3 regions of the Psychrobacillus syltrankelensis genome follow, and region 1 is predicted to be linked to each of the others. Evidence: predicted binding sites of a transcription regulator. Region 1 holds the regulator's gene; each other region holds the start of a gene.

Region 1 (8,363 bases):
GGTTATTCGCTTAAAGCAATCTTTGTCGAACCATTACAGACAAATAATTATGTTGTTATTTGCCATGGAGTAACTGAAAATAAAATTAATTCACTTCGATTTGTTCGAATGTTTGAACGTTTAGGGTTTAACAGTGTTGTGTATGATCACCGAAGACATGGAGATTCCGGTGGAAAAACAACTAGTTTTGGCTTTTATGAAAAAGTTGATTTGCAATCTATTTTAGAAGTTGTTCGTCAGCGTGCTGGAGAAAATGCTATCATTGGAATTCACGGAGAATCAATGGGTGCAGCAACGACACTACTGTATGCAGGATCTATTAAAGATGATGCTGATTTTTATATTTCTGATTGCTCATTTTCAGATTTCGAAGACCAAGTGTTAAATATTATGCGACAAACTACTCCACTTCGTTCAAGTTTAGCTATTCGTTTTGCTAATTTATTTTTAAAAATGCGAGATGGGTATACTTTAAATTTAGTATCTCCTATTGATGTAGTCGATCATATAGAAAAGCCCGTACTTTTCATCCATAGTTTACAAGATGACTTTATTCTCCCTAAAATGACGGAGGAATTGTATGAGAAGAAAAAAGGACCAAAATCATTAAAACTATTTGAATTAGGGGCTCATGCCAAATCTTTTAATGAAAATAGTGAGGAATACGAACAAGTAGTTGCAGACTTCTTACAACAAAATAATTTACTAAATAAATAAAAGCACTCAAAAGTGAGTGCTTTATTTATTTTGCATTTTATTCATTTGATTCATCATTTGTTTTACTTGTTTTTCAGAAGGCTTACGTCCCATTTGAGCCATCATCATTCGAAGCATTTGTTCATTGATAGGTGGATTTTCTTTTAAATATTTCATCATATATTTACGTGCTGCAAAAAATCCTATTGCTGCACCACCGATTAAAGCAACGATTACAATAATAATCCAAATCCAATCTTGCATACTTTCTCCTCCTTTACGTTCTTGTCTACGTGTACAAGACACCACTAGAAATTATACTATAGATTCTTAAAGCATACTATATAATTTCAAATAAAAAAGCAATTCGAATACTTTTGTTTACAAGTATTCGAATTGCCTTTATACATTTCTTATTTTTGTAGTAAGTTTTTCATTTTTGAAACGACATTTTCAACAGAGAAACCGTATTCTTTCATTACAATTTCGCCAGGAGCACTAGCACCAAATTTGTCGATTGCGATAACATCTCCCTCAAATCCAACATAACGATGCCATCCTAGAGAAGATCCCATTTCGACAGCTAAACGTTTTGTTAAGTGTGACGGAAGTACGGATTTTTTATAAGCATCATCTTGTTGCTCAAAAAGATCCCAAGATGGCATGGATACTACTGAAACTTGAATTCCTTCATTTGCAAGAGCTTTTTGAGCTTCAACTGCAAGACTTACTTCTGAGCCAGTTGCTAATAGAATTGCTTCCGCGTTTTCATTTGGTGAAACTATATAAGCTCCTTTTGAAACGCCTTCACTTGCTTGTTCTACTGATCCTGTAAGTGTCGGTAGGTTTTGTCTTGAAAGTACAAGTACCGTCGGATGATCTTTCGAAGAAACTGCAAGCTTCCAAGCTTCATTTGTTTCAATAGCATCTGCCGGACGGATTACAGACAATCCTGGCATTGCACGTAAAGAAGCTAAATGTTCTATTGGTTCATGAGTTGGCCCATCTTCACCAACAGCAATACTATCATGTGTAAATACGTACGTTACAGGAAGTCCCATAAGAGCAGATAATCGAATCGCTGGTCTTACATAATCACTAAATACAAAGAAAGTACCACCGAACACATGCAAACCACCATGTAATGCCATACCGTTAAGAGCAGTCCCCATGGCAAATTCACGTACACCAAACCAAATGTTTTTACCTTCGTAGTTTTCTGCAGAAAAATCTCCTGCATTCTTCATCGTCGTTTTGTTAGAACCAGCTAAATCAGCACTACCTCCAAAGAATGAAGGTAGGTTTTGAGCTAATGCGTTAATTGCATCACCTGACGCAGATCGAGTTGCATGAGAAGTACCTTCTTCGTAAGGTTTCATAGCAGCATCAAAGTTTTCTGGAAGCTCTCCTTTAATCGCTTGTTGCAATGTTGTTGCAAGCTCTGGGAATTCAGAAGAATACTTATTAAACTTCTCATTCCAAGATGCTTCCTCCTCAACACCTAAACGATTAGATGCTGCTTTAAAAGTTTCATACACTTCTGCTGGAACATAAAAATCCTCCTCAGATGACCATTGATATGCTTCTTTTGCTAAAAGTGATTCTTCTTTTCCAAGTGGCATACCATGTGCATCTGATTTACCAGCTCTATTTGGAGAACCAAATCCAATTACAGTTTTAACTTCAATAATTGTTGGTTTACTGTTTTGAGCTTTTGCTTTTTCAATAGCAGATGAAATTTCCTCAATGTCATTTCCGTCTTTAACAAAAATATAGTTCCAGCCATAAGACTCAAAACGTTTCTCTGTATTTTCTGAGAAGGATTTATGCAGATCTCCATCTAAAGAAATATCGTTGCTATCATAAAGGACAATTAATTTATCTAATTGCAAGTGTCCAGCAAGAGAAATTGCTTCTCCCGCTACACCTTCCATTAAATCTCCATCACCACAAAGAGCAAATGTGTAATGATCCACAACATTATATTCTGAACGATTATATGTAGCAGCTAAGTGTGCCTCTGCCATCGCCATTCCAACAGCCATTCCAATACCTTGTCCAAGAGGTCCAGTTGTTGCTTCTACTCCTGCAGTATGACCAAACTCTGGGTGTCCCGGTGTTTTTGAATTCCATTGACGGAAATTTTTAATCTCTTCCATTGGTAAATCGTACCCACCAAGATGAAGTAAACTATACAAAAGCATAGAACCATGACCAGCTGATAAAACAAAACGGTCACGATTGAACCAGTTTGGATTATTTGGGTTATGGCGTAAATGTTTTGTCCAAAGCGTATAAGCCATTGGTGCCGCTCCCATTGGGAGACCTGGATGACCAGAGTTCGCTTTATCTATTGCATCAATTGATAAAGTACGGATAGTATTAATTGCAAGTAAATCTGTTTTTAATGACATTAGTGACATCCTCTCGAGCTAATTTTTTCTATACTTCTAGTTTAGACAACAATGTTTGCATTATCAATGGTTTCGTAATGATTAGTTAATTCAGAAATTTCCCCTTTTTAGCTTGCTGTACTTTAAGTGGAGTCACATCATTACCTTCAGGGTCAACAACTTTTACACTCTCAATTGTATCTCTCATTGTTGTTCGAAATGTCTCTAAATATTCCTTTCTTAATGCACTTTGTTCCTTTGCTTCCTCAATAGACAAGCCATTCGACTTTGATTTTCTTGAAAGTTCACTTATTCGTTCAAGTTTCTCTTTACTTAACATATTATTCACCCTTTAAATTTTATTCTTATTTAAAGGTAAGGAAAAAACACACAGAGTGCAAGCCTTTACCCTCCGTGTGCTCCAATAAATTCAATATATCTTCTATGAACTGTTGCTTTACTTATTTCAAAACCTAATCCTTTTAATGTAGAGGTAATTTCTTCATATGTTAAACCAGCATTGCGCAGTCTTACTATTTCTTGAACTGGGATCTCTATCCGCTCCCTGCCTTCAGGGTTACCCAGAGTCTTTAAATTCCTTTCAGGACGAAATCCTTGAGAAACTGCTCGCTTCATTCCCCGTTTAATTTTGGCATTGTGTAGTTTCCGTTGATACTCTTCTACTAGGGCAAGAATTTCTAATAACATAGAGTCCATCTCATTTAAATTTAATACACCTTTATCCTGTAAAGTAAAAACAGAAGTATTTGTTTTTTGAAGAAGATGTAATACCGCCATTCGTCCATTTCCGCGTCCAATACGAGTCTCATCTTGTACAAAAACAGCATCTATTGGCTGTTCTTTGATAAATGATAATAAATCAAGCAATCCATCTCTCTCGATATCATAGCCACTATGTTTATCAATAAATACTCTTTTTACTTCATATCCTTGAAGAACAGCAAATTGAGTTAGTTCTTCTTCTTGCCTTGCTAATGACGTTTCTTGTGATTCTTTTTCTGTGCTGACACGACAATAAATGACTGCTTTCATTGGCTTATACCTGCTAGCTCTGTAGAATGATCTAGATTTACCTGATTTGACCTATTTGGGATAATAAGAATGTCTCCTGCTTTAATATGCGCTGAATGTAAGTTATTTAATGCAATTACTTCATTAATCCAATCTTCTTTTGAATTATCTGAGTCAAACTTATCAGCCAACTTCCATAAAGAATCTCCATGTTCAATTATAATAGGATAGTCTCGTCTTTCACCATTAGAATTTATAAAAGCAATTACCATTATAAAAGAAAAACTTAATCCCAAAAATATAGTTAGAAAATAATTTTTTTTAAGTAGTTTCATCATAATACCCCCATTTTAGAATATCTGTTCGCTTTATATGTTTTTATATTAAAACGAACACATGTTTTTGTCAACACCTTTTAGAACCTATGTTTGCATATTGTATAAGAGACTGATATACTATAAATAAGAATAAGAACAACACTTAAATAATATTTAAAAGAGGTGAAGGTATTGAAGAAAGCATCTAAAAGACAAGAAGATATTTTAGCGTTTATTAAAGAGGAAGTAAGAAAAAAAGGTTATCCACCCTCCGTACGTGAAATAGGCGAAGCAGTTGGACTAGCCTCAAGCTCAACTGTACATGGTCACTTGGCTAGACTGGAAAGTAAAGGCTTAATTAGACGAGATCCTACTAAACCACGTGCAATTGAAATACTTGATGGTACCAATTCAGTAATAGAAAAACAAGGAGTTGTTCACGTACCTTTAGTTGGTAAAGTAACAGCCGGTCTTCCTATTACGGCAATTGAAAATGTGGAAGAGTTCTTCCCTCTTCCTGAAACGTTTGGCACATCTGATGATAACCTGTTCATGCTTGAAATTATGGGTGATAGCATGATTGAAGCTGGTATATTAAACGGTGATTATGTTGTTGTAAAACAGCAACAGTCCGCAAATAACGGTGAAATAGTTGTTGCAATGACTGAAGATGATGAAGCAACAGTAAAACGTTTCTTTAAAGAAAAGACTTACTTCCGCTTACAACCTGAAAATTCCTCTATGGAGCCGATTATTGTCAATCAAGTATCTATTTTAGGAAAAGTAGTTGGAGTTTATCGTCATATTCAATAAACTCCTTGTATCTTGACATAATCTACTATTATATATAATATGTAATAGAGCCGATATCATATCTAAACGAAAAGTGGACATTTTCGTTTAGATTATCGAAAAAACCCCTTTACCTTTATGGTTGAGGGGTTTTTATTTGTTATATTATTAATATTTGTTGTAAAAAACGTATATCATTGGAATGATAGATTTTTCTTTGATGGATAATACAAATCCTAATCAAACAGCTCGTATATACCAATAAAAATTAGTAAACCGCCTGAAATAGAAATAGAATATTTACCAAGAAAAGTTTTATTTAGTATTAAACCAAAACGACTTCCAATACTAACAGTCAAAATTGAAAAAAAACCTATAGAAAATACTGTCCAAATGGCTGAAATTCCACTTGCTCCAATTGCAATTCCACTTACTAAACAGTTTACTGATAAAATAAATCCTAACGTTATTGCTTCTTTAACGGAAATAATATTATTTCCATCTTTATCTATTTGTTCTGTCTTTTTGGTGGTATCCTCATTAGAAAGTATACTTGATAAAATAGTCCATAGACCGACAATGCATAGTAAAGAACTCCCCAAAAAATTTGCATGTAAAATTGGAATATAGTTAGTAATAATTCCTCCACTTACGACTGCAACATAAGCAACTATCATCGAAATAATTGCTATTGTTACATTTGAAAAAATAGGGATCTTAGTTTGTTTTATTCCGTAGGCCAAACTTATTCCTAAATTGTCTAAATTAGCTGCTATCCCTATAAGGATAATAGTTATCCAATGCATTTTATCCTCCCCAAGACCTTTGATCTCTATTTATAAGGATATGCAGGATTTTCGATTTTGTTAAAATGAATTTATTTTAGATGCTTTGATTGCATTAAAAACTCCTTCAACCCTATGGATGAAGGAGTACTTTAATTCTTAAAACAAATTAAAAGGTTTTTGCATTTATTGTTGTACAGAAATCTTTAAACTTCAATTTCATTACCATTTAAGATTAAACGATAGGATATTTCTGCCTTCAAGGATGCGGATACAGCACAATATTTTTCTTCTCCCAATTTAATTGCTCGTACTACTTTTTTTGCGTCGATATCCCCTCTTACATCGAATAATAAGGAAGCTGCAGTAAATGCAGTTGGCAATTCTTCTCTGCGTGAGCCGTTTACTATAATTTCAATGGACTCAATTTTATCTAAATGTGGCTTTAAAATCATCGTAACATCGATTCCAATGCAACCTACTAGAGAGCTAAGTAACATTTCTGTTGGTGTTGGAGCATTGCCTTCTCCTCCGTAATTTGGTGTTGCGTCCATATACATTGGGTATCCTGAAGGGCCTTGCGCTTCAAAAGCACGTCCACCTTGCCATTTTGCTCTTACTTCCATTTTTATCAACCTTTCTTTCCTCAGAATTCCTTTACTTTTGCTAAAAATTTTTGTGCTCGTTCTGTATCAGGATGGGCAAAAAACGCCTTTGGTTCTGCATCTTCTATTATTTGTCCATCCGCCATAAACAAAATACGATCTGCTACATCTTGGGCAAAATTCATTTCATGGGTTACAATAATCATTGTCATTCCTTCATCTGCTAATTCTTTCATCACTTTTAACACTTCCCCAACAAGTTCAGGATCTAACGCTGACGTTGGTTCATCAAATAGCATGATTTGTGGTTCCATTGCTAATGCACGAGCAATTGCGACGCGTTGTTGTTGACCTCCTGATAGCTTAGATGGATAGACTCCCTCTTTTTCTTGCAAGTCAACACGTTTTAATAATTGGCTAGCTTTTGTCTTCGCTTGTTCCTTATTTTGTTTCTTAACGACAAGTAATGCTTCCATTACATTTTCAATTACTGTTTTATGTGGATATAAGTTAAACTGCTGAAAGACCATACCAGTATCTTGACGAATCTCATGAATCGTTTTTTGGCGTATCTTTTTCTTATCTGTTGCTCTAAGTTGATGATTATTTATAGTTATAGTTCCACTAGTGATAGCTTCTAAGCCGTTTAAGCAACGCAAAAGAGTACTTTTTCCAGAACCGCTTGGACCAACGATTGCGACAACTTGATGAGCTGGTATATTTATTGAAATATGCTTTAATACCTCCTGCTCACCAAAGCTTTTAGATAAATCATTAGCTTGTATCACAAATTTCCTCTCCTTAATAAATCGATAATCGGTTCTCTATTTTATTCAATATAAATGTAAAGATTGTACTCATTATCCAGTACATAACAGCTATAGATAAATAAAAAGGCATGTATACGTAATATTGAGCGACTAATAACTGAGCTGACCGTAATAACTCTGTTACAGTTATAACCGATACTAATGACGTTTCTTTTAGCATACCTACAAATGTATTCCCAAGAGGTGGAATGGCAATACGAATTGCTTGTGGAATCACAATACGCCGAACAGCCTGGGATTCAGTCATACCTGTCGCAAGAGCAGCTTCAGTTTGCCCAACTGGCACAGCTTGAATTGCTCCACGAAACGCTTCTGAAACATATGCTCCAATATTAATACTTAGAGCAATATACGCGGCTGTGAGCGGTCCTAATTCAATGCCATAATCAACAAGACCATAATATACAATTACGATTTGGACAAGTGGCGGCGTTCCTCGAATAATCGATACATACACTCTCGCTACAGTACGAAAGAAACGATTGCCCTTTAGACGAGCAATCGCTGTAATTAAACCGATTATCAAGCCAAAAAACATAGATACCACTGTAATCAATAAAGTATAATACGCACCTTTAAGTAAAAAGGGCAAATTATCAATTACTACTTGCATGGAAACTACCTACTTTCTCTATTCAGCCTTTGGTTCTTCACCAAACCATTTTATAAAAATTTTTTTATACGTACCGTCTTTTTTTATATCATCTAATGCCTTATTTAAATTATTCACTAAATCTGTATTACCTTTTTTAACAGCAACTGCAGCTATATCCGATTTTATTGGTTCACCAACAGCTTTCACTTTAAATCCATTTTCCTCAATTATAGGTTTTAAAGCGTATGCGTTATTTATTGTAGCGTCCGCACGACCTGCATCTAAATCTTTTAATGTTGTGATGACATCATCGTACGT
Region 2 (8,363 bases), 1.3 Mb from region 1:
CAAAGGTTCGTTCTATTAAGCAAGGCGTGCTCATGCTTGGTTTAGAAGAATTAAATCATTGGTTATATGTTTTAATGCTTCGGGAAACAAAGATAAATCATTCAGGAGATGGATTGGCTCTCATTGAAGCATCATTATTTAGAGCAAAGTTTTGTGATTTACTCGCAAGACGTAAGCTTTTACCAAATGCTTCTGAATATTTCATAATAGGGATGTTTTCTTTAATTGATACATTATTGCACCGTTCCATGAATCAATTATTAAAGGAGCTACCTCTTTCAGATGAAGTGGCAGAAACACTGAGTGGCACGAAAACCGAAATGACACCTTATTTAGAATTTACCATTGCTTGTGATGAAGTTCGATGGAACGACATAGTAGCTGGAGCGGAAGTGCTTGGTATTGAGCACGCTACAATAAATGATTTTTACTTAGAAGCACGTCGTTGGGCTGCTGAAATTATAAAATAAATAACGATAATAAAAGCCTCGATGAGCTTGTAATTTGCTCATCGAGGCTTTTACTTTTAGTTCATTAAATTGGAAGAAAATATTTGTTCTAGAATGTTGCGTTTTCCTACAAAAGATGTACAATTAGGATAGAACAGGTGTTCTTAAAAAGGAGAATGCGACATGCCACTAATACCGGAAGAATCAATACCATATTTAGAAAACATGATCTATCTCCCAATGGTATTAACTATTTTAGAGAAAGATCGAACGATTTTTGAGCAAGCTCCCTTTAAGTTGAAGCGGCCGTATATATCCATGGTTGAAGAAGCTGCAAAGCATGTACAAAAAGAATTAAAAGAAACGCATATTTATATGAAGCGACATAGTATGAAAGTTCTTCGTGGGGAAGGGGATGATATGTTCACAGAATATGTTTTTTTTCATGGTGGGTATGAGGAACATCGTCGTTATCTAAACGTCCGCCTCCGCAACAGAGTGGAAGAACTACTTTCTATGTACTTCGCTCTAGTAGAAAAAATTCGTTAGTCTTGGAAATATTTCTGAGAAAATTGATTGCGTGATGTTAAGAATTCAGTATGTGATAGACGACTCATTCTTTTTAAAAAATGCATTTTTAGAAGATTTGCAAACCCCACTTGTTTACTTAACGTAATGGTGGAGGAGTTTACTGCAATCTTTTTGCCATTTATTAATACTACCGTACAACCATCCTCACTTGGTTCAAACCTGTCAATAGCATTAAGTGCAAACCAAACATTTAAATCCGATTTAGGAGACAAAAGTGGTATTAAAATAAATGGACTTCCATAGTCATGAGCCACAACTATAGGGAGTTTAAGATAATTGCCAAGCGTATCTTTTGAAAAATCTTTAGCTTGTTGAAAAGAAGAACCGTAATAGGCACATGATTGACGAACAATATCATAAGGCTTCTTACCTATTAGAATGGGCTCTCCCGTAATATTAGTAACCTTTGTATAAATCTTGTTATTTATTCGAACTGGCTGCAATACCGCAGTTTCAAATGAAACTAGGAAGGATTTATCATCTGCTTTTTTTGACATAATATTCACTCCTTAGTAGTTTATACATCAATTATAGTTAAATTTGGAAGTAAATCAAGTAAATATAACGAATTTTAAAAATCTTTGAATTAATCTCAAATTCACAATTTTCTCAAAATGATTGCAACTCTTGTTTTACTTTTATATAATGGATAAAAGGCATCGGGGTGATGGAGATGGACAAACAATATTCATATGCAGATTTTTTGAAAGCAATGGGTCAAACCGGTAAAGAAAGTTCTGCCGAGAAATTGTTGAATGAAATATATCTTGATATGTTTTTGAACATTATCCACCGGGAACAAAGTAGTTATCGATTATTAAAGTTGATTGATGAAGCTCTTGATAAAAGAGATCAGGTAACATTTATGAAGTATACGAAGGCATTACAACAATTACAAAGTACAAAGTAAAAGCCGCTTATGCAGAGCGGCTTTTCTTTTCTAATTCAAAAAAACATACGTTCGTTTTCTTCGTTTTTAAAAACGAATTATGTTAAACTAAAAACATCTAAACCGTAGGAGGCATACTATGGATCAACTATTCGATTTACAAGCTCCATATGACCCAGCAGGGGATCAAATAAAAGCAATCGAACAACTAGTAGAAGGTGTGCGAGAAGGAAAAAAACATCAAACGTTGCTTGGGGCTACTGGTACCGGAAAGACGTTTACAATATCAAATGTTATTCAACAAACAAATAAACCAACACTTGTGATGGCGCATAATAAGACACTTGCAGGACAGCTATATAGTGAATTTAAAGAGTTCTTTCCAAATAATGCAGTGGAATATTTCGTCAGTTATTATGATTATTATCAACCGGAAGCGTACGTACCACAAACGGACACATATATAGAAAAGGATTCAAGTATAAACGAAGAGATTGATAAGCTTCGTCACTCGGCGACATCTTCTTTGTTCGAAAGAAAAGATGTCATTATTATTGCGTCAGTTTCTTGTATATATGGCCTCGGAAATCCAGAGGAATATAAAGAAATGGTCGTTTCGCTTCGAACGGGCATGGAAATAGAAAGGAACCAGCTCTTGCGAAAGTTAGTTGATATTCAATATGAGCGAAATGATATTAACTTTACGAGAGGGACATTTCGCGTAAGAGGGGATGTTGTGGAAATTTTTCCTGCCTCTCGCGATGAAAAATGTCTACGAGTAGAATTTTTCGGAGATGATATCGATCGTATACGTGAAGTAGACGCATTGACAGGTGAGATATTAGGGGAACGAGATCATGTAGCAATATTTCCAGCTTCCCACTTCGTTACACGTGAAGAAAAAATGCTCCTAGCTATTGAAAATATAGAAAAAGAACTAGAGGTACAACTTAAAATTTTACGAAGTGAAGACAAGTTACTAGAAGCACAACGTTTGGAACAACGGACAAACTATGATTTAGAAATGATGCGAGAAATGGGTTTTTGTTCAGGAATTGAAAACTACTCTCGTCATCTGACTCTACGTGAAGCAGGGGCAACACCATATACGTTGCTCGACTATTTTCCGAAAGACTTTTTAATAGTAGTAGATGAAAGTCATGTTTCGTTACCCCAAGTAAGAGGAATGTATAATGGTGACCAAGCAAGAAAGTCGGTCCTAGTAAATCATGGGTTCAGATTGCCATCTGCTCTTGATAACCGACCACTTACTTTTAGCGAATTTGAAGATCATGTTCATCAAGCTATCTTCGTATCAGCTACTCCAGGTCCATACGAATTAGAACATACTCCGGATATGGTCGAACAAATTATTCGTCCAACAGGGTTATTAGATCCAATTATTACAGTGAAACCAATTGAAGGTCAAATAGATGATTTAATCAATGAAATACATGAGAGAACCTTAAAAAATGAACGAGTGCTAATTACAACATTAACGAAGAAAATGTCAGAGGACTTAACCGATTATTTAAAAGAAATTGGAATTAAAGTTCAATATTTGCATTCAGAAATAAAAACACTAGAACGAATTGAAATAATAAGAGAACTCCGTTTGGGGACGTATGATGTATTGATCGGCATTAACTTACTTCGAGAAGGTATTGATATTCCAGAAGTATCCCTTGTCGCAATATTAGATGCAGATAAAGAAGGATTTTTACGCTCCGAACGTTCCTTAATTCAAACGATTGGAAGAGCTGCACGGAACTCCCATGGAGAAGTAATTATGTACGCAGATAAAATGACCGATTCTATGCGTAAAGCAATTGATGAAACAGAACGCCGACGTACCATTCAAATAGAATACAATGAAAAGCATGGAATTACACCGAAAACTATCGAGAAGAAAATTAGAGAAGTTATTCGTGCATCACAAGTTGCAGAAGAAGAGGCTACTTATGCACAGCAGTTAACGAGTGGTAAACCATTAACAAAAGAAGAGAAGGCAGCGTTATTAGTAAATCTTGAAAAAGAAATGAAGGAATCGGCCAAAGCGCTTAACTTTGAACGTGCAGCAGAATTACGTGATGCAATCCTGGAATTGAAGTTGGAAGGATGATAGTGTGAAAAATCAAGAGATTGTTATACAAGGTGCACGAGCACATAACTTAAAAAATGTAAGCCTAAAAATACCGAGGGATAAGCTTGTTGTGATGACAGGCTTGTCTGGATCTGGAAAATCATCTCTAGCATTTGATACGATATATGCGGAAGGACAACGACGTTATGTGGAGTCCTTATCAGCGTATGCACGTCAATTTTTAGGGCAGATGGATAAACCAGATGTGGATGTTATTGAGGGACTTTCACCTGCAATTTCTATTGACCAAAAAACGACTAGTAAGAATCCACGTTCCACTGTAGCGACTGTAACGGAAATTTACGATTATTTACGTCTATTATTTGCTCGAGTAGGAAAACCGATATGTCCAACCCACGGAATTGAGATTAGCTCACAAACGATTGAACAAATGGTTGATCGTTTGAGCGAGTATCCGGAAAAAACGCGTATGCAAGTATTAGCTCCCATCGTCTCTGGTAGAAAAGGTACGCATGTAAAATTGTTAGAAGATATGAAAAAACAAGGATATGTACGTGTCCGAATAGACGGTGAGTTAATCGATTTAGATGATGATATTAATTTAGATAAAAATAAAAAACATAATATAGAAGTAGTTATTGACCGGATTGTGATGAAGGAGGGAGTAGCGCCTCGTTTAAGTGATTCGTTGGAATCCGCACTGCGAATTGCTGATGGAAGGGTATTAATTGACGTGATGGAACATGAAGAAATTTTATTTAGTGAACATCATGCTTGTCCGATTTGTGGTTTTTCTATAGGTGAGTTAGAACCGCGGATGTTTTCTTTCAATAGTCCATTCGGTGCATGCCCAGAGTGTGATGGATTAGGAACGAAACTAGAAGTGGATCCCGAATTAGTAGTTCCAGATAAATCACTAACACTCGAAGAAGGTGCAATTATTGCTTGGCAACCAACAAGCTCACAGTACTATCCCAAATTATTAGAAGCAGTATGTAAACACTACAAAATAAAAATGAATGTACCCGTAGAGAAATTGCCGATAGATCAGTGGAATAATATTATGTATGGTTCTAGAGAAGATAAAATTCATTTTCGCTATGAAAATGAATTTGGACAAGTACGGGACAACAAGATTCAATTTGAAGGAGTTCTATCCAATATAGAACGAAGATATAAAGACACATCCTCGGATTATATTCGGGAACAAATGGAAAAATATATGGCTCAACATAATTGTCCAACTTGTAAAGGATATCGATTAAAAGAAGAAACACTTGCGGTAAAAGTGGATTCCTTACATATTGCTCAAGTAACGGAGTTTTCAATAGAAGAAGCAAACCATTTCTTCAATCAGTTGACGTTATCAGAAAAAGATATGCAAATTGCAAGATTAGTTTTAAGAGAAATTCACGAACGTCTAGGCTTTTTAGAAAACGTTGGACTTGATTACTTAACATTGAATCGTGCAGCAGGTACATTATCAGGAGGAGAAGCACAGCGAATCCGTCTTGCTACTCAGATAGGATCAAGGCTTACAGGGGTTTTATATATATTGGATGAGCCTTCGATTGGTTTACACCAACGTGATAATGATCGATTGATCGAGACATTAAAAAATATGCGAGATATCGGTAACACGCTAATTGTAGTAGAACATGATGAGGATACCATGATGGCGGCCGATTATTTAATCGATGTTGGACCAGGTGCTGGAATTCGTGGCGGCGAAATTGTAGCTGCAGGAACGCCTGAACAAGTAATGAAAAATAAAAAATCATTAACTGGGCAGTATCTAAGTGGAAAAAAATTCATTCCTTTACCAACCGAGAGAAGAAAACCAGATGGACGTTTTATCAAAATTAAAGGGGCATCTGAAAATAATTTGAAAAATGTCAGTGTAGATATTCCTTTAGGAGTATTTACAGCAGTAACTGGTGTTTCTGGATCTGGGAAAAGTACGCTTGTAAATGAAATTCTATATAAATCGCTTGCACAAAAGCTGAACCGGTCAAAAGTGAAACCGGGAGCGAACAAAAGCATAGAGGGAATAGAAGAATTGGAGAAAGTAATTGATATTGACCAATCTCCAATTGGTCGTACACCAAGATCTAATCCAGCTACCTATACAGGGGTATTTGATGATATTCGTGACTTATATGCTGCTACAAACGAAGCAAAAGTAAGAGGCTATAAAAAAGGAAGATTTAGTTTTAATGTAAAAGGTGGACGCTGTGAAGCATGTCGCGGAGATGGCATTATTAAAATTGAAATGCACTTTTTACCAGATGTGTATGTACCTTGTGAAGTTTGTCACGGAAAACGGTATAATCGTGAAACATTGGAAGTACAATACAAAGGGAAAAATATTGCAGAAGTTTTAAAAATGACAGTAGAAGATGGATTAGCATTTTTTGAAAACCATCCGAAAATTAGCCGTAAATTACAAACTATTGTCGATGTGGGTCTTGGATATATGGAGTTAGGTCAACCTGCTACAACATTATCAGGTGGAGAAGCCCAACGTGTAAAACTTGCATCGGAATTGCATAAACGATCAAACGGAAAATCATTTTATATTCTTGATGAACCAACAACTGGTTTGCATGTAGATGATATTGCCCGCTTACTTATAGTGCTACAGCGTCTCGTAGAAAATGGCGACTCTGTGCTAGTCATTGAACATAATTTGGATGTTATTAAGACAGCAGATTATATGATTGATTTAGGTCCTGAAGGCGGCGACAAAGGTGGAACAATCGTTGGAGTGGGGACTCCAGAAAAAATAGCTACAACAAAAGGATCTTACACAGGAAAATATTTAAAAACAATTTTGGAACGCGACCGTGAGAGAATGGATGAAGTAGTTTCAAAAGCAACGAAAAAGAAAAAAGTTGCAATAGAATCCAAATGAAACTTTTTTTCCCTTTAATCGTATTAAGTAGTGTAAGAAGTTAAACAGACTTTTAACTTAAGAGGAGGCCTTTCACTATGCAAGAGGAACGTAAACGTATTTTAGATATGGTTGAAAACGGCACAATTTCTGCACATGAAGCATTAGTCTTATTAGAAGCACTTGGCAAGCAATCAGCACCTGTAACTACACCGGTAAAAAAAGAGCAAAAACAGGAATACTCATCTACGGAACAAGCGGATTCTCAATCGCACAACAAGCAACAGAGCTCTGATTTTATAGAAGACTTAAAAAGAGATTTTACGGTAGTAGGAGAACGTTTTATGCAGTTTTTACAAGGAACCGTAGATAAAATAAAAGAATTTGATTTTGAAATGCCTTTTGGTGAACCTGTAGTTTTCCAAGAAAAGTTAGTAGTAGAAGAAGCGCAATTTGATGATATATCTATAGATATTGCAAATGGTAAAGTTGAAATCTTTCCAACAGAAGAATCTGATACACACGCAGATGTAACCGTTAAATCATATAAAAACACGTCAGAAGAAGAAGCGAAAAATCGTTTTCACTCGGATTTTCTTTTTAAAACAGAAGGAAATAAATTACGTATATATAGTGATATGAAAACAACATCTGTTCAAGTTGCGCTATATGTCCCTAAAAAAGCTTATAATGATATATCAGCTCGTTTATTTAATGGTGATTTTAGTGCAAAGAACATCGAAGCAAATTCGTTTAAAGTGAAAACAACAAACGGAAAAGTGAAATTGGAAGAATTACAATTTGGAAGAGCAGATATTGAAACGGTAAATGGAACGGTTCAAGTACAACAAGTCATAGGTGATTCCATTGAGGTAGAAACGATTAATGGGCGCATTTATGTAGATGGAAAGTTGAAGGAAGTAGAAGGCTCTTCTGTCAGTGGGCATGTTATTTTAACGACTAAAGATAAGGAAGCACGTAAAATTGAAGGAACTGCAGTCGCAGGAACTGTCGAATTATATGTACGGAAAGATGTTTCGTTAAAAGGAGAAGCTACTTCTCAACTAGGAAAAATAGATGTGCAGCTTGCAGATGTCACACAACTAAACCAATCAGAACAATTATTAAATAAAAAAGTAGGATTCACGAAAATAGTAGAATCTGAAGGACAGCCTCTAAGAGTATACGGTGATGCAAAAACCGGAACTGTCCTTGTACGTTATACATTAGAAAGTGAATAAATAAAAAAGCTGACAAAGAGCTAAATGCTTCTGTCAGCTTCAGGCTGCAGATAAACTCAATTAAAACGAGTTAATCTGCAGTCTTTTTTTTTAGAATGAAATAATAACGCGGATTTCCGTTTCAGGTGGACGCTTTCCACGGGGTGAGCGTTCCAAGATCTTGATTAGCTTTCTAATCCCCTAGGAGTCGCTGCCT
Region 3 (8,363 bases), 360 kb from region 1:
TAGTTTGATCCGATTCTAATTGCTTTTTTTCTACTAGTAACATTGCATTTTCTTTCTTTAACTGTTCATTTTCTTGTTTTAAATGATTCTCAGATTCATTGTTCGAGCAACCACTTACGGTCAACATAGAAATTATGAATATCGTACATAAATATTTCATATGCACCTCCTTAGATACTTGTTAATTCATCTGCGTAATTTTACTTCACATAACTACCCTAAATAAGATACTTATTCAACCTTTCATTCCACCATAATCGTTCGATATATTCTTTTAATCGCTTCCAGATGCATAGCTTCGTGATAAAAGCTAAAGAGAAATGTTTCTCCAAGTGTGTGAAATGTGATGCCAAAATGGTTCGTAAATGGTTTTGGTAGTTTTTTATGTAAATTTCCTTGAAGGGATTGTTGGATTCTTATTTTTTGTTCAGATAAAACGGAATAAATATTGGCTAATGATGGGGGTGTTTCTTTCCAATCAGTTGGCTTAGTTCCTGCTCTAAAAAATTCTCTATATTCTACTGGGAGATTTATCTTTTGATCTAATACTCCATAAACCAGGTATTCCTGAATATATGCAATGTGGCCATAATTCCAACGAATATTGTTATTAAAATCTTTGGGTACTATATCCGCAATCTCTTCTGATGTCTTTAGGATAGATTGCTCCGTTATTCCTCGTACCGTCTCCATATGTTGAAAAATTGTTTGTTCCATTTAAAAGTCCCCTATTCTCCACGAAATTAGATTCCACTCAAATATTAAAACTATTTTTTAGTTTATATTTGCTTTAAATAGACTGTTATTAACTTGAATTGCTATTGCATCTCCTACATTTATATCCTTTATTTTGAAAATTTTACTAGGATTTTCATATGGGTTTTGGTCTTCCGAGTAGGAGACTATTTCATGAATTCGTGTAATTTTACCTATTTGTTCTTCCACCTCGTTAGTGGGTATAACTTCATCGGTCATTCGGTAGGTTAAGTTGTCTATTTTAATTATAGCTGGTGTAGTGTTAGTGAATTCAGCACTGTTTAAATTTTTCGTATTACATCCTGAGAGTAAAATGAAAACAATAATTAAACCTATTGCTATTGCTTTTTTTAATCATTTCTCACCCTTTATTTCACAGAATTTCTGGTGCAATCTTATCGAAGCGTTTGAAGAAATATCCTTTCATTCCACCGTAATCGCTCGATATATTCTTTTAATCGCTTCCATATGCATGGCTTCGTGATAAAAGCTGAAGAGAAATGTTTCCCCTCTATTGTGAAAAGTGATGCCTAATCTATTTGTAAATGGCGCTGGTAGTGTTTTATTTATATTTCCTTGAATAGATTCTCTTATTCTTGTTGTTTGTTCGGTTAATACAATAAGAATATCTGCTAGTGATGGCGGTGTTACTTTCCAATCAGCTGGTTTCGTTCCAGCGCTAAACAGTTCTTCATAGTTACTTGGTACATCTAACTCTTCACCTAATACTGCAAATACGAGTCTTTCCTGTATAAACGCAATATGACCGAAATTCCAACGAATACTATTATTAAAGCCTGTTGGAACTATATCCGCAATCTCTTCCGGTATCTGTTGAATGAATTCTTTTGTTATTCCTCGTACTGTCTCCATATGTTGAAAAATTGTTTGTTCCAAATTAACTCCCCCTTATTTACTCTTTCTTTTAGAACGCATTCCTTTTAAAACTGTAATCGCATCTGACTGTAGAAATTGCTTATATTTATCACTATTAGCATCATAAATTGCTATTTTCCCTTCTTCATCATAGTGGATTCCCCACCCATACTTTTTTACTAAAGCTGAAGCTCTGAAACATGCTTTAGATGTTGCAAAAAATTGTTCTCGTAGTTCTTCTAACTGATTGGATTTAGTTTGATTCTTGATCAGGTAAGTTTTAAATTGCACATCTTCTTGTGTGTATTTGTAGGGATTGTTGTAGATTAAATCGTATTCAATATAAGCAATTGTAGGTTTTTCATTTTTAGACATCGGTATAACCGCGGAAGTAACTGGTGAATCTTCAGAAATTAAAATAAAAGTGTTTTTATAGCTCATAGAATTCTCCCCATTCATAACTCCTTGATTATCTATCCTTCTTTTTATTTATTTCGATAAATTTTCGAATTTCCCTTTAATTTTCTACTTTTTATGTCCTCCAAGTAATCCAGCTCGTTTTCTAGCGGTTCCTGCTTCAGTATAGGACACTGCTCGCAAAATTGCGGTGGAACCATATTTACTTCGCAAGTCATCCATGGTTTTTCCCAGTTTTCGTATTTTCCATTTGTCCGCTTCAAATAAGCTTAGTTGCATCGAGTGCTCCGGTTCTAAATTCGTTAAAGAAATCGATAGTCTCCGAACCGGACGATGATCATAAAAATCGTCGAAGATTTGTTCGCATACTTTATATACTTTCATCGTGGCATTCGTCGATTCTTCTATGGAGCGAGAACGGTTAAATCCCCCTCCAAAAGCATCTTTGCTGTATCCGACCGCGAGATGTATCGTTCTTCCAGCCATATTTGCTTCTCTTGCACGTCTTGCCACGTCTTCACACATCTCCAAAATAACCGCCATCACTTCTTTTTTCGTTCGGTAATCACGAAATAATACTTGCCCTTTTCCATAACTAATTTGGCCTTCTACTAGAGGTGCACCAAGTTCGGATAAATCAACTCCCCAAGCATGGTAATATAGCTGATTTCCCATCACACCAAATTTCTTCTCTAATATTTCTAAAGGAGTTTGCGCTAACTGACCTACAGTGAAAATGCCCATATTATTTAGCGTTTTCTCTAAACGGGAGCCAATTCCCCATAGTTTATTTAATGGTGAGACCGGCCATAATTTTTTCGGTACGTCCTCATAAGTCCATTTTGCAAAACCTGTTTTTTTCGCATCTAAGTCTAATGCAAGCTTCGCCATAAGCATATTTGGTCCCATTCCAACCGCACATGGCAATTGAAATTGACTATACATCCCATCTTGTATGCGCTTAATTGTATTCTCTACTGGTCCCCAAAGCTTTTCGGTTCCTCCTAAATCTGCAAAGCATTCGTCCACGCTATACACATGAATCGCTTCATTCGGAACAAACTGGTTTAAATAACGGACGATTTCTACAGAAACACGAACAAAAAACTCCATCTTCGGCTCGATTAGATGAATAGATGGATGATCTGGGATTTCGAATAGCCTAGTTCCTGTTTTTACACCAAATTCTTTTTTCATTCTCGGCGAAGCAGCAAGCACAATACTCCCCTTTTGCTCCAAATTACCAATCACAGCAATAGGTGTTGTCATCACATCAAGTCCAGCATCCGCTGCCGCACAACTTGCGAAAAAGCTTCGCATATCAATGCATATAATTTTTCGGTTTTCTAACCCTTCATACATATTCTCCACTCCTAAAAAAGGAACATTTGTTCTTAATAGTATATGACAAACATTCGTTCTTATACAATGGTAATAAATAGTTTTAGATACACGCGGGACCAATAAAAAAAGAGTGCGTTTTGACATATTAATCAAAACACACTCTGACAACGATCAATTAGATTCACTTGCCATTTTATTAGTTCTTAATTAGCTATTAGGGTAAGCTTCGGAAGAAATATAACGTTCTCTAATTATGTTGCGATGATGCAGTTCATGACCAGCTATAATAGCGATAAGTGCACGGACAGTTACTTCAGCATTGTTTGCAGTTCCCCGGCGAAGTAAATCTTCACTTGATAGGCTCTTAATTAAATGAATAGTTGACTGGCGAACAATATTCAAATTTTGAAGAAGGTCCTCTACAGACTGTTTATTAAAAGATGCATTTTGTACATATTCATTATCATTATAACCAGGGAGAGCAGCGGTTTCTCCTCGAGCGATGGAAACCAGCCTAAAGCTCATAATTCGCTCAGTATCTGCCATATGCCCAATCACTTCTTTTATGCTCCATTTCTCGGGCGCATAGCGGAAATGAGCTTGATGATCAGAAATGTTGTGAAGTAATGCAATGGTTTCTTCCATCTGTTGAACTAAAGTTTGTATGGAATCCCCATCAGATACTAACTCTACATATGTTGAATAATACGGTGCGTACTCATTTTTCTCCAGTAATTTGTGCATTTGTATGCTCCTTTATTTATTATATTTTTACTATTCTACAGTCACACTAGAAACTCCTTTGTTTTATTAAAGAAGTGCTACTATAAAGCAAACTGGTTACAACTGTATTTGAAACAACTACATATGCTTTAATACCGCTGCGTATGTAAGTGATATCAATAAACGAGCTAATTTATAGCATTTAATTAAAATAAGGCAGGCGGCGACTATACATTAGACTGTAATGCTTATTTTGGTGTTTTATTCATTAAATCTTCCCATAACAACGGTGTTGTAATATTGACCGTCTGAAAGGATTTTGTCATTTTCTAAAATACCTTCCGTTTTAAAACCATACTTTTTATAAAGATTTATCGCTTTGTCATTTGTTTCTAAAACATTTAAAGTTATTTTCTTTATTCCGTTCAAATCAGCCCAATCAATAGATTCTTTTAAAAGGTTTGTTCCAATACCGAAACCCCAATAGTCCTTTAATACACAGACCCCGAATTCTACTTTATGGGCGTAACGTTTCAAAAAATTTCCTTCACATCTTGAAAATCCGACAATTTTATCATTAATAACGGCAACTAGAAAAAGGTTTTTCTTATTTTCCGTATCCGTTTTGATTAAATTCTCAAAACCAGCTGTGTCTATATATGCTTCCCCTTTTTCTCTATCAAGGTTTTGAGACTCTCCATCAATCTGTAATCTGATTTCCGACAAATTCTTCGCATCTTTATTAATCGCATGTCTTACTATGTAGGAAACCCCGTTAACACTAAAATCCTTCTGATTAATTTTCATCCCTATCAATCCCTCCCGAGATAAAAAACTGCAGACAGAGGTCTACAGTTTTGGTGTATTTTCTTGTTCATTTTGAAGCAACAGCTGCAATTTTTCTTTTAACTGCTGCTTATTCCATTTGAGTGTCTCATCCGACACAAAAGCAACTTTCTTTCGTTTAGGGATTTTGACTTGGCCATTCACAGCTCTCGTATAGCCTTCGATCATTGCAGCAACTGCTAAAATGACAAGGGCGAAACAAATAGCAGGTGCAAGCGGAAGCCATGGAACACCCAACAAATAACGAAACGATGAACCAAAAAGTCCAGCCCACTCATAGGCAATCGATTTCGGAGGATCTCCAAACATTGGATCATAGCTCACTTTCGTTCCTCCGATAAATAATTTAAGAAGACCCAAATGAGTGAAAACAACTAATGTTTCAACAACTTGCTGCCCATATAATACAAATAATTTCTCGCGCATCATTGGAAACAGATGTCGCGTAATAATTCGAAGTCGACTAGCACCAAGTGTTCTTGAAGCCAAAATATACTCCTCGTGATAAAGTAAATTCGCTTCATTGCCAATTAACGACGCAACAATTGGCACTGTAATAATCGCCATTAGCACAACTTGAATAACAATACGCTCCCACACAGTAGTAGAAAACCCCTCTATTGGCTCCCATAGGACGGGGTACAGTATCAAATAAGAAAAAATAGTCATAGGGATATAATGAAGTGGATCAATGAAACTATTAACCAATAAACGTCTCTTTTGCCAATACGTACCGATTGCAAATCCAAGAGGTACTGCAATAAGCATACGCACGGCAGCCACACCCATCGCAGCTATAATTGTATATTTTGCGCCAAGCATAATTTTCGAAAGCATATCATATCCGAACTGGTCGGTCCCAAAAGGATGCATTAAACTAGGAGATAGCGGAGCGGCTGCCACCAACCTACCATTTTCATAGATAAAATACGTTTGTTTCGGGTCCGGTCCAAAAATCCATTCAAATACAAAACTACCAACCAAAAAGAATGTTAGCACACTAAATCCAAAAACAAAGTACGGTTGCTTCCAAACAGATTTCATTCCAAAGCACCTCCACGATTTAAACGATGCAAGAAGTACCACTCACCAAAGCTATATATGAAGAATACTGGGAAGAAAAAGCTGCAAACAGCAATAAAAAATAATTCCCCTGACAAGTGTTCACTCAAGTGAAACATAATACCTGGCATGTTAAACATTCGTTCTAATATAAATAAATTGGAAAGCATAAACCACATCGTCTTTTTCGATTGAAAAAATATACTAATAACTGCGTTTCTAAAAATATGTATAATTAAAATAATCAACTTACTAAAACCAAGAGACTTGGTAAGCTCAACATACGTTTTTCGTTCCTCTGCTTCAAATGTGAGCATACTTAAACGATACAGTTGAACCATTGGTAAAATCATCAAACAAAAAACAGGTAACATATAGATTCTTTCTCCACCAGTCACAGCAATCTTTGAAACAAAAACACCTGTTTGCTTATGAATCATGATAATTGTTAATTGAACAAGCAAAATAACTAAAATGTCAGGAAATGACTCCAAAAAGAAAAAGATTGTTTTAATTCGTTGTCTTGCCCGCTCTTTAAACAACATTGTAATAATTGTAAATAGGAGTGCTAAAAAAACTGCGAAAATCATTGCCAAAAACAATATTTCTAAAGAATAGCTAATGTAATATCCGATTTGTGAACCATAATATTGGTCCATAAAATTGGAAAGTGGAAATAGAACAAGTAATTGTTGTCCGTATTCTTTCCACAAAAATTCTCCTTGTTGAAAACCAGTAATCAGTATAGGTAGTCCACTAATTAGTAGTATACCTACGAATGCAACAACTAATTGAAGCATCCATTTCAAAAAGCCCTTCACAAAAAATCGCCTCACTATCAGAAAATTATGATGAAATTATCATAACATAGTGAACTATAAAAAAAGAGAATTTTTGGATATTTCCTGCGAATGAGGCAGTTTATTATAAATTCTAATTATTCCTACCATCTCGAAATAATTATCTAACTTTGAATTATGAAATTGGTTCAAATAAATTGACTACTATCTCCATACAAATAGTGAAGTACCTACGAAGTAGATTCATTCCTTCATGGGTTTCTTCATCTGTTATTTTATATCTGCCCAATGTATGCGATTGTTTCATTTGGGACAATAAGCCTACCGTCTATGGCATATTTGTCGAACAAATTCTTCAGCTGCTTTATATAACTATCATATTCCACGTCATTTTCTTTTAGTGAATAGGATGCTGACAGGTTTCTTTCGATAAATTTTGATTTATTAAATTGCAAATCATTTTGAAAACGATGTACATCAAAATTACTAAAAAACGTTTTGATTTTTTCATCCATATATCCAATTCCTCCACTGAAACCTTTAAAATCCGCGCAAAACCTTCTAAAGATTTGTTCATTCTCTTGTACTAACGGACTGTCCATCACACGGGAATTCCATACTAAAATAACCTTTCCTTTGTCATGAAGAATACGGCTACACTCCATTTTGAATCTAACTGTATCAAACCAGTGAAACGCCTGTGCAACAGTAATAAAATCTACACTTTTTGCCTGAAGAGTAGTATGTTCCGCAGTTCCATTCACTGGATAAAATGTTGAGAATTGTCCTAAATTTTCTTTAGATTCACTTCGCATGTCTTCACTTGGTTCAACGCCGTACACATTACATCCCATTTCAAGTAATGTCTTTGAAAAAACCCCTGTTCCCGAACCTATATCAGCGACAAAGGAGTCCTTAGCTATCCCAATGTATGATAAATGGTTAATCAATTCAGGCGCATAGCTAGGTCTTGCGTTTGCATAAATAGCAGCTTTACCGTTGAATTTCTTCGTGTTGTCCATTATATTTTCTCCTTTTTATTACTTCTCTACACTATAAAACATATCGTATCATATTTAATAATACGTTACGTATATGATCAATGATTACAAAAAGGACAGACTCATTTCAGCCTGTCCTTAGATGTATATTAAATTGCTAATTCACTTAAAATAAACGATTCAAATTCGCCATTTCAATTGCGGACACTGCAGCATCATAGCCTTTATTTCCGACTTTTGTACCAGCACGTTCAATCGCTTGTTCAATTGTTTCCGTAGTTACAATACCGAACATAACTGGTACACCTGTAGTTAAGCCAACACTTGCAACGCCTTTAGCTGTTTCGTTACAAACATAATCGTAGTGTGTCGTAGAACCGCGAATAACGGTACCTAAACCGATAATCGCATCATATTTTTTCGTTTCTGCCATTTTTTTTGCGATGAAAGGTACTTCAAATGCACCAGGCACCCATGCAACATCTACATTTTCCTCGGCAACGCCATGACGCTTCAATCCATCCAATGCACCATCCAA

Evidence for each region. The regulator LexA, encoded in region 1, represses DNA repair genes until DNA is damaged. The targets are predictions, from matches to a motif close to CGAACATATGTTCG.
Region 2: the regulator LexA is predicted to act here: its motif matches at 1,991-2,004, upstream of uvrB (excinuclease ABC subunit UvrB).
Region 3: the regulator LexA is predicted to act here: its motif matches at 3,458-3,471, upstream of ACTSKG_RS03405 (Y-family DNA polymerase).

The regions. Positions count from the first base shown of each region.
Region 1 is NZ_CM144227.1:1,018,997-1,027,359, forward strand. It holds gene ACTSKG_RS05250 (alpha/beta hydrolase) at 1-717, shown strand, start outside; gene ACTSKG_RS05255 (YneF family protein) at 739-960, opposite strand; gene tkt (transketolase) at 1,110-3,110, opposite strand; gene ACTSKG_RS05265 (DUF896 domain-containing protein) at 3,196-3,429, opposite strand; gene ACTSKG_RS05270 (YneB family resolvase-like protein) at 3,495-4,142, opposite strand; gene yneA (cell division suppressor protein YneA) at 4,139-4,456, opposite strand; gene lexA (transcriptional repressor LexA) at 4,631-5,251, shown strand; gene ACTSKG_RS05285 (manganese efflux pump MntP) at 5,467-6,036, opposite strand; gene ACTSKG_RS05290 (OsmC family protein) at 6,222-6,641, opposite strand; gene ACTSKG_RS05295 (amino acid ABC transporter ATP-binding protein) at 6,662-7,408, opposite strand; gene ACTSKG_RS05300 (amino acid ABC transporter permease) at 7,422-8,063, opposite strand; gene ACTSKG_RS05305 (substrate-binding periplasmic protein) at 8,082-8,363, opposite strand, start outside.
Region 2 is NZ_CM144227.1:3,665,093-3,673,455, forward strand. It holds gene ACTSKG_RS18130 (EAL and HDOD domain-containing protein) at 1-470, shown strand, start outside; gene ACTSKG_RS18135 (YhjD family protein) at 633-998, shown strand; gene ACTSKG_RS18140 (competence protein ComK) at 995-1,537, opposite strand; gene ACTSKG_RS18145 (IDEAL domain-containing protein) at 1,714-1,950, shown strand; gene uvrB (excinuclease ABC subunit UvrB) at 2,069-4,051, shown strand; gene uvrA (excinuclease ABC subunit UvrA) at 4,056-6,947, shown strand; gene ACTSKG_RS18160 (DUF4097 family beta strand repeat-containing protein) at 7,025-8,167, shown strand.
Region 3 is NZ_CM144227.1:660,711-669,073, reverse strand. It holds gene ACTSKG_RS03425 (hypothetical protein) at 1-160, opposite strand, end outside; gene ACTSKG_RS03420 (DinB family protein) at 244-717, opposite strand; gene ACTSKG_RS03415 (DinB family protein) at 1,180-1,653, opposite strand; gene ACTSKG_RS03410 (DUF6157 family protein) at 1,666-2,073, opposite strand; gene ACTSKG_RS03405 (Y-family DNA polymerase) at 2,158-3,411, opposite strand; gene ACTSKG_RS03400 (DinB family protein) at 3,601-4,137, opposite strand; gene ACTSKG_RS03395 (N-acetyltransferase family protein) at 4,378-4,923, opposite strand; gene ACTSKG_RS03390 (ABC transporter permease) at 4,966-6,006, opposite strand; gene ACTSKG_RS03385 (ABC transporter permease family protein) at 6,003-6,845, opposite strand; gene ACTSKG_RS03380 (class I SAM-dependent methyltransferase) at 7,100-7,846, opposite strand; gene ribH (6,7-dimethyl-8-ribityllumazine synthase) at 7,992-8,363, opposite strand, start outside.